2 regions of the Agrobacterium sp. GW821-FHT14E08 genome follow, and region 1 is predicted to be linked to the other one. Evidence: riboswitches for the same ligand, from Rfam matches in the RefSeq annotation. Region 1 holds a riboswitch; the other holds the start of a gene.

Region 1 (4,662 bases):
AGGGAGTACCGGTCAGTTCCTCCAGAAGCAGAACGAGCGGCGCGTCGGCTTCCAGTGAAAGCGCCGGATAATCGCTCATCGGCATCCATTCTATATCGACGCCCTTTGCGGCAAGCGCTTCGACGCTCCTGCGCACTGGTTCTAAAAGTTCGAGCGGCGAGACGCCTGAAATCGCCCGCGCTTCCAGTTCGATTGCGCAGAGGTCGGGAATGATGTTGATCGCCTGTCCGCCTTTGACGGTGCCTACCTGCAACGAGGAGTAGGGCGGTTCGAATGTCGCCTCGAATGGCCCCTGCATCAGCGCATCCGCTGTTCCAACCGCTCTCGCCATGATGCCGGTCATCAGGTGGATGGCGTTTACGCCCTGATCGGGACGCGATGAATGGCCGGACCGTCCGTGGATGGTGATGCGTGCCGCAGCCTTGCCCTTATGTGCGCGAACCGCCCGCATATTGCTTGGCTCACCGATGATGGCGCCCGCCGGTGGTGCGCACAGCGCCGGCAATCTGGCAATGAGGTGGGGAACGCCACGGCAGCCCGCTTCCTCGTCATAGGAAAAGGCGATGTGCATGGGCCGTTTCAACGCCAGACGCGAAAATGCCGGTGCGGCAGCGAGAACCGTGGCCAGAAAGCCCTTCATATCGGTGCTGCCGCGTCCGTGAAGACGGTCGCCTTCGGTTCTCAGCGTAAAGGGGTCGGAAGACCATTCAGGTTCTGCCGCAGGGACGACGTCCATATGGCCGGACAGGATGTAGCCGGCGACATCGGCCGGGCCGAAGGTGGCGAACAGATTGGCCCGGTCACCCTCCGGTCCCGGAAGCAGCGATACTTTCGCGCCGTGGCTCTCCAGATAATCTGCGATCCATCCGGCAATGTCGCCATTGGCGGTTCCGACCACCGACGGGAAGCCGACAAGACGCTCAAGGATTTCGATTGCGTTCATGGCCGTCTCCGCTGGCCGGCCGCTTGCGCTTGACCGGATTGTCATCGCAAAAGCTTAAAATGGTCTGCGGCGTTTATCTGCTGAAATGCGGGTGATTTCGGTAGATTGTTGTGTCCTTCCAGTGCTTTCAAAAAATTCCTGCTGGTGTGGCTGGTTATCTTCGGATGTCGTGGACCGGGCTGTGGGGCCGGAGGTTCCGTATCGGAGGGGATGAGGGCCGCTTGTCATGGACCTGCTCAAAGTCGATAGTTTCGAGTTGCGGACGGTAGATATTGCCGATGTGGATGCCGATCATCTGCATGCGCTCTCCATGGCTGTCGGGTGGCGATATCACGCTAATGAATGGTGTTTTCTGCGCCAGTGCGGCGTTGGCCTTGCGGCGCTGGACGAGATCGACCGTGTTGTCGCAACCGCCATGCTGTTTCCCTATGATCAGGGCTTTGCGACGCTCGGCATGGTCATTGTGTCTCCACGCTTGCAGGGGCAGGGCGTTGCGCCGTGGCTGGTGCGGCAACTGATCGGAAAGTTTCCCGCCATCTCCCTTCGGCTGAACGCCACGGATGTGTCGCGGCGGCTGTTTTCCAGACTTGGTTTTGCCGGCGATACGGAAAAAGTGCATCTTTTTCGCGGAAAGGCACGGTGCCTTGCCGAGACGCCGCCATCTGGCAAAAAACGAAGGATAGAGTCGCTATCGGAAGAACATCTGCCGGAGGTGGCGGCGATAGACCGGGCGGCCTTCGGTGTTTCCCGCCATGGCGTCTTGCAGCGACTTCTGCGTGAGAATACGGGCTATGGTCTGTTCGAGGCGGATCGTCTCATCGCTTTTGCGCTGCGCCGTGCGGCGGGGCGGGGTCACATCGTTGGCCCGGTGGTCGCGAGTGAAGAGACGGATGCCATAGCTCTTGTGAGACGGCATTTTGCCGATCTGGAGGATCAGCTGGTGCGCCTCGATAATAGTTGTAGCGGTGGCCCCTTCACCGATTTTCTAACGCAATCCGGGCTTGTCGTGATCGAGACGCTCACCACCATGTCGAAAAACGTGCCGCAACCGGTGAGCACCGGTGCCGCCAGAGTTTTCGCGCTGGCAGGCCCTTCATTGTGTTGAACGGCGGCGCCGACGCACGCGATGCGCTTCAGGATTTTGTTTGATCCATGTCTTTGCCTCAGGTCCGCCCTCACACTTTCGGCAGACATGCTTTGGCAATTGACGCCCCGCCTCTTGCCCCTTATGTGAGAAAGCGACGGTTCCTGAGGCCGAAAGGCGAAGGGATTAATAGGGAACATGGTGCGGGTGATTATTATGACCCAATGCCGTGGCTGCCCCCGCAACTGTAAGCGGATTGCCGTTCATCCTCGTGACGCTTCGACGCGTCATGCCACTGTGTTCTGCGGAATGCGGGAAGGCAGATGAACGGCGCAAATTCGTGAGCCAGGAGACCTGCCGTCAAAATATGAACCATCGTTACGGGCGGGGAAGCCCGGAGGAGGAGATTGTAATGTTATTTCATAACATTTGGTTTGCGTCCCGTCGTTGTTCTCCGTACAAGACGTTCCGCTGTTGCTGCGCGTTCTAACGCCTGCTGCTCTGGAACAAGCGATTTAATTTCGACTGGAGAACATATGTTGCATTCTAGACGCCTGCCGCCCTATGCCGGCTTTCTGGCCGCTGCCCTTGCGGCTTTGCCCGTTTCCGCCAGGGCTGCCGAAACGGTCTATCCCCTGACGATCAACAGCTGCGGTCAGGAGATCACCTTCAAACAGGCGCCTGCCCGCACCGTATCCGTGGGGCAGAGCACGACCGAGGTTCTTTATCTGCTCGGCGTCGCCGACAGGGTAGTGGGCACGGCGCTGTGGATCGGTCCGGTTCTGAAGGGTTACGAGGAGGCCAATGCCAAGGTGGAGCGGCTGGCCGACAACGATCCGAGTTTTGAGGCCGTGGTCGGCAAGAAGCCGGACCTTGTGACGACGCAGTTCCAGTGGCAGATCGGCCCTGAGGGTGTTGTCGGAACGCCGGCGCAATTCGCCGAGCTCGGTATTCCCGTTTATACATCACCCGCCGATTGCCTGGGCAAGGACAATTCCGGCGGTGGCGATGGCGTGCGCAACACCGTTTTCACCATGGACCTGATCTATCAGGAGGTCCGCGACCTCGCCAAGATATTCAACGTGCAGGAGCGCGGCGAAGACGTCGTTGCTGACCTGAAGAAGCGCGAAGAGGCGGCCCGCGCCAAGATTGCCTCGGTGAATGGCAAGCTTTCCGCCGTCTTCTGGTTCTCCAGCGCCGAACTCGATATCGATCCCTATGTAGCCGGCCGCAAGGGTGCGCCAGGTTACATCATGTCTGCGCTCGGGCTTAAGAATGTCATTGAAAGCGATGAGGAATGGCCAACCGTCGGCTGGGAAACCATCGCCAAGGCCAATCCGACCGTGATCGTCGCCGGCAAGATGGACCGTCGCCGTTTCCCCGCCGACGATGTTGCCGTCAAACACAAGTTCCTCGCGACCGATCCGGTTGCCAGCATCATGCCCGCCGTCAAGGACAAACACGTCTTTGACATGGACGCACAGGCGATGAACCCGACGATCCGCACGATTGAGGGCATCGAAACGCTGGCCGAGGCGATTTCCGCCGCCGGCCTCGCCAAGTGAACGGTTTTTCCGTCCATCTCGGCAGGGCGGGTCTGGCTTTTGCCGCGCTCGCCCTGCTGCTCGTGGCGCTGATGGCTGGTGCGGCCATCGGCGAGACCGCCATTCCCTTCGATGTGGTGGCGAAAACCATCGCAAACCGTGTCTTCCACGCGGGTTATCCGCTGGAGCCGCTGGATGAGGGCATCGTGTGGAGCTACCGTCTCAGCCGCGCCGTCGTCGCCGCCTGTTGCGGTGCTTCGCTGGCGCTCGCCGGTGCGGTGCTGCAATCGCTTTTGCGCAATCCGCTTGCCGATCCCTATATTCTCGGCATTTCCGCAGGCGCCTCCACGGGGGCAGTCGCCGTGGCGCTTCTGGGCTTCGGCGCCGGGTTCCTGACGATGCCGGCGGGCGCCCTGATCGGGGCTTTTGTTGCTTTTTCGCTGGTCAGCCTTCTGGCGGTCAGGGCCGGGCACGGCAACAGCGCCATCATCCTGGCGGGGGTCGCCGGTTCGCAGCTCTTTAATGCCATGACCTCGTTCATTGTCACAAAATCCGCCAATGCCGAACAGGCGCGCGGCATCATGTTCTGGCTTCTGGGCAATCTTTCGGGCGTGCGCTGGCCGGATGTGTGGCTGGCCCTGCCGGTCTGCCTCGCCGGTCTTGCGGTATGCCTCTGGTACGCCCGCGCGCTGGATGCCTTCGCCTTCGGCGGCCAGGCCGCAGCCTCGCTCGGCATCCCCGTGCGCTGGGTCTATGCGGTGCTGATCTCGGTTTCGGCGATCATGACGGCGGTCATGGTGTCGCTGGTCGGTTCCATCGGCTTCGTTGGCCTCGTCATTCCCCATGCGGCGCGCATCTTCGTCGGCGTTCGCCATGGGCTGTTGCTGCCGGTGACGGCGCTGACCGGCGCGATTTTCATGATCGTCGCCGATATTCTCTCCCGTATCGTCATTCCCGGGCAGGTGCTGCCCATCGGGGTCATCACCGCGCTCGTCGGTGCGCCCGCCTTTGCCTTCATCCTTGGGCAGAAAAGGGGTCGGTCATGAGATTGTCCGCCCACGATCTGCATTTCCATGCCGGCAACATCGAAA
Region 2 (4,662 bases), on a different contig from region 1:
GCTTTCGCCCAGCCGGGCCGGAAAGTCCAAGAGCATCCTCTGCCGGCAGTTTCGCGGCATCGGAAAAATGGGGCAGAAGCCCGATTGACGCCCAGCCGGTCGTTTCCGCAATCATCCGCATGCCGTCCGAAAACAGGGCCGGATCGCCGCGAAAGCGGTTGACGATAAAGCCTTTTATCATTGTGGCATCGTCTGGTTCGACCACGGTTTTTGTGCCGATGAGGCTTGCGATGACCCCGCCCCGGTCGATATCTCCGATCAGGATCACCGGCGCATCAGCGGCGCGAGCGAAACCCATATTGGCGATGTCGTTGGCGCGCAGGTTGATTTCGGATGCGCTGCCCGCCCCTTCCACCAGCACCAGATCCGCCTGATTTTTCAGGAGCTCGAAGCTTTCCAGCACACGCGGCATCAGCCCGGCCTTCATGTGCTGATATTCGGCCGCTTTGGCGTTGCCGACGATTTTGCCCTGCACCACCACCTGCGCGCCGGTTTCACTCTGCGGCTTCAGCAGCACCGGGTTCATGTGAACGGAGAGCGGAACACCCGCTGCACGCGCCTGCAGCGCCTGTGCGCGGCCGATCTCGCCGCCATCGGCGGTGACGGCGGCATTATTCGACATGTTCTGCGGCTTGAACGGCATGACGGACAGGCCTCGCTTGACGAAGGCGCGGGCGAGGCCGGCGACCATCAGCGATTTGCCGACGTCGGAGCCGGTTCCCTGAAACATCAGCACGCGTGCAGCCATGTTAGAATTCTATCCCCGCCTGTGCTTTCACGCCCGCCTTGAAATGATGTTTGACGAGGGTCATTTCAGTCACCATGTCGGCGGCGTCGATCAGCGGTTGCTTGGCGTTGCGGCCGGTAACGATGACATGCAGATCGGGCCTGCGGCTGGAAAGGGTTTCAACGACGTTTTCCAGCGGCAGGTAATCGTAACGGAGCGCGATGTTCAGCTCATCGAGGATCAGCAGGCCGATGGTCTCGTCCGCCATCAGGACCTTGGCTTCCTCCCAGGCCTTCGTGGCTGCCGCGACATCGCGCTTCAGATCCTGCGTGTCCCAGGTGAAGCCCTCACCCATGGTGCGCCAGACAACCTTATCGCCGAAGAGCGTCAGGGCCTGCTGTTCACCCGTTGACCATGCACCCTTGATGAATTGCACCACACCGACCCTGCGCCCGGTGCCGAGCATGCGCAAGGCGAGACCGAAAGCGGCTGTGGATTTGCCTTTGCCCGGGCCTGTATTGATCATCAGCAGGCCTTTTTCGATGGTCTTCCCGGCCACTTCAGCATCCTGAACCGTCTTGCGGTTGACCATTTTCTGCCGGTGACGTTCGGCTTCGCCGTCGCTGATGTCGCGTGTCATCGCGTTTTCCTTTTCATCCAGCGGCGCGGGACCGGATGCCCCTGCCATTCGGAGCGGCGACTATACTCAATTTGCCGCACCCGGCAATGCGTGAGGGACAGGGCCGCGGCATTGACCCCCACGCCCGTTCAGCCTAAGGGTAAGGCACTGACGGTCTTTTCCCGGCAACGGGAAAAGCTAAGAGGGAACACGGTTCCACCCTGACAAGGTCATTCCGTGGCTGCCCCCGCAACTGTAAGCGGTAAGCCCGCACCGTAAAGCCACTGGACCCTCAATATGGTTCGGGAAGGCGGTGTCTGGGTGTAGAGCCGCGAGCCAGGAGACCTGCCGTTTCAGGAAAAACGTCTGCCGGGCGGGGTGCTCCGGTCAGTCGGTTAGATCGAACATCCGGTTTGCGCCGACGCGTAGGCCGTTTTCGACATCCGCACCCCGAGATTTTTGCTAGGCGCGGGAAACGATACGGTTTGGATATTTCAGCGACATCTTCATGCTCGAGCGAGAATAGGCAAGACGAAACGGCGTCCGGCGTGATCGTCTTCGTTTGCAGAAGCTGTCGCGATGAAGCCGACCCCAATGCCGAACCACGCCCCGGTTCGCGTCTCGCCGACGCCGTCATCGCGAAGGCGAAAGAATCCGGCACTATCGTTCGTTCCGTCAATTGCCTTGCCAATTGCAAGCGCGGCCTTAGCGCTGTGCTGCGCAGCGCCAATGGCTGGTCCTATGTATTCGGCGGGCTGACACCCGGTGACGCGGAAGACCTGCTGACCGGCGCACGGCTGTTGGCTGCCGCTCCCGATGGCCTGATGCCCTGGCGCGGCCGCCCCGAACCATTGAAGCGCGGCATGGTGGCGCGCATTCCCCCATTCGATTTTACCGAGGAGAGATCATGAGCACCCTTCTGGACCGCGTTCCCTGCACCATCGTCACCGGCTTTCTGGGGGCCGGCAAAACAACGCTACTGCGCGGCCTTCTCGAAAAACTCGACGGCAAGCGGCTGGCGATCATCGTCAACGAATTTGGCGATATCGGCATTGATGGTGAAATCCTCAAAGGCTGCGGCATTGAAAGCTGCCCCGAAGAAAACATCGTCGAACTGGCCAATGGCTGCATCTGCTGCACCGTGGCGGATGATTTCCAGCCCGCCATCGAACAGATTCTGAGCCGCCAGCCGAAGGTGGAGCACATTCTCATCGAGACCTCGGGACTTGCCCTGCCCAAGCCGCTGGTGCAGGCTTTCCAATGGCCGGCGATCAAGAGCCGCGTGACGGTGGACGCCGTTGTGGCCGTCGTGGATGGTGCCGCCCTTGCCGAAGGGCAGGTGGCGCACGACATGGAAGCCCTTGCCGCCCAGCGGGCCAATGACGGGGCGCTGGATCACGACGACCCGGTTGAAGAGGTATTCGAAGATCAGGTCGCCTGCGCCGATCTTATCGTGCTGACCAAGGCCGATCTCCTGGACGTTGCCGGCCTCGACAAGGCCAAGGCGCATATCCTCGAGCATCTGCCGAAGGCCGCAAAGATCGTGGTCGCTTCGAATGGCGCCATCGACCCCGCCGTGCTGATCGGTCTTGGTCTTGCTGTGGAAGAGGATATCGAAAATCGCCGTACCCATCACGATGGTGAACTTGACCACGAGCATGACGATTTCGACAGCTTCGTCATCGATCTGCCGGCCGTGACCGATCCGGAAGCGCTGGCAGCCCGTATCGCCGAGACGGCGGCTGCGGAAAATGTCCTGCGCATCAAGGGCTTCATCGAGGTTTCCGCAAAGCCGATGCGCCTGCAGGTGCAGGCTGTCGGCAGCCGCGTGAACCACTATTACGACCGGCCTTGGGCCGCGGGCGAGGAGCGCCGCAGCCGCCTCGTCGTCATCGGCGAAAAGGGCATCAACCGCGAAAAGATCGAACAGATGCTGGCCGCCTGACCCATGCATATTCTCGCCACCACATCCTCGTCTCTGGACGATCTGATCGAGCCGGTTGATCTCAACCAGCCCCGTTCGGATGTGGTGGTCATGTCTTTTTCAACGAGTGATCTTGCCGGGCTGGAACAGGTGTGGCGGCAAGCCGAGCCTGGCCTTCCGTCGCTATCCGCCGCGAACCTCTCCGAGCTTCGCCATCCGATGTCGGTCGATCTTTGGATCGAAAAGACGGCGGAACATGCCAGCGTCATTCTTATCCGGATTCTGGGTGGCGCGGAGCGCTGGCGTTACGGTGTTGAACAGCTTGCCATTCTCGCCCGGCGGCGGGGCATAAAACTGCTGCTCCTGCCGGGCGAATGCAGCGAGAGGGACGAAAAACTCGAGGCGGCCTCAACCGTTGATCGGCAAATTCTGGCCTCTGTCCTCTCCTTCTTCCGCGAGGGTGGGCGCGAGAATATGGGTCGGCTTGCCGCTGGTCTTGCGGCGCTTGCAAGCGGTGGCGCATGGCCGGATATCGAGGCCCAGCCGCTGCCGAAAGCCGGCTTCTACCGGCCGGGTAAAGGTGTCGTGGACCAGGGGGAAGCCAGCGCAGGTTTCTCCGCCGGTGCAGCCATCCTGCCGGTTCTCTTTTACCGCTCCATGCTTCTGGCAGGCGATGCTGCGCCCGTGGACGCGCTTTTTCACGCACTATCGCAGCGCGGTTTTGCGCCATTGCCGATTTTTGTCAGCGGCCTGAAGGATGGGGAAGCGATCCGTTTTCTCGAAACGGTGCTACCTGATCTGGAGCCCGCCGCAATCATTGCCGCCACGGCCTTTGCCAGTCAGACGGATGAAGGTGGCAAGACACTCTTCGATCGTCTCGGGGTGCCGGTGTTTCAGGTGGTCATGGCGACCACGCGACGGGATGGCTGGTCCGAGAATGCGCGTGGTCTTAACCCGTCAGATCTTGCCATGCATGTGGTCCTGCCGGAACTCGATGGCAGGATTCTTGCCGGTGCGATTTCGTTCAAGCAAGTGCGGACCGATGGCGGTGTCAGTCTCCTGAACGTGCCCGAAGCCGATCGTGTGGAGCAGGTGGCAAACCGTATCGCCGCCTTTTTGCGGTTGAAGCAATCTGCCCCACAGGAGCGGCACATCGTCATTCTGATGCCGGATTATCCCGGTGCCGCGCCGGGGCGCACCGGTTATGCCGTCGGTCTCGATGTGCCGCAGAGCGTGCTTGAAATGCTGCGCGATCTTGACGGGGCGGGATATGCGGTTTCGGATATTCCCGAAACGGCAAGGGCCTTGCTGGATTGCGTCGAGCAGCAGGAAGCGACTGTCGAATTTTCAGCCTATCAGGATTTTCTCGCGGGTTTGCCGCAGGAGGCGGTC

Evidence for each region. Region 1 has a riboswitch for cobalamin ahead of AC1ROR_RS15195 (ABC transporter substrate-binding protein). Riboswitches for the same ligand answer to the same signal wherever they lie in the genome.
Region 2: linked by a shared signal. The riboswitch ahead of AC1ROR_RS18570 (DUF1636 family protein) and the one ahead of AC1ROR_RS15195 (ABC transporter substrate-binding protein) in region 1 are both predicted to bind cobalamin.

What each region holds. Positions count from the first base shown of each region.
Region 1 covers NZ_JBXAPJ010000003.1:530,664-535,325, forward strand. The annotation lists gene argE (acetylornithine deacetylase) at 1-943, opposite strand, end outside; gene AC1ROR_RS15190 (GNAT family N-acetyltransferase) at 1,170-2,048, shown strand; cobalamin riboswitch at 2,169-2,403, shown strand; gene AC1ROR_RS15195 (ABC transporter substrate-binding protein) at 2,564-3,592, shown strand; gene AC1ROR_RS15200 (FecCD family ABC transporter permease) at 3,589-4,617, shown strand; gene AC1ROR_RS15205 (ABC transporter ATP-binding protein) at 4,614-4,662, shown strand, end outside.
Region 2 covers NZ_JBXAPJ010000005.1:86,635-91,296, forward strand. The annotation lists gene AC1ROR_RS18560 (cobyric acid synthase) at 1-748, opposite strand, end outside; gene cobO (cob(I)yrinic acid a,c-diamide adenosyltransferase) at 750-1,367, opposite strand; cobalamin riboswitch at 1,502-1,713, shown strand; gene AC1ROR_RS18570 (DUF1636 family protein) at 1,832-2,257, shown strand; gene cobW (cobalamin biosynthesis protein CobW) at 2,254-3,291, shown strand; gene cobN (cobaltochelatase subunit CobN) at 3,295-4,662, shown strand, end outside.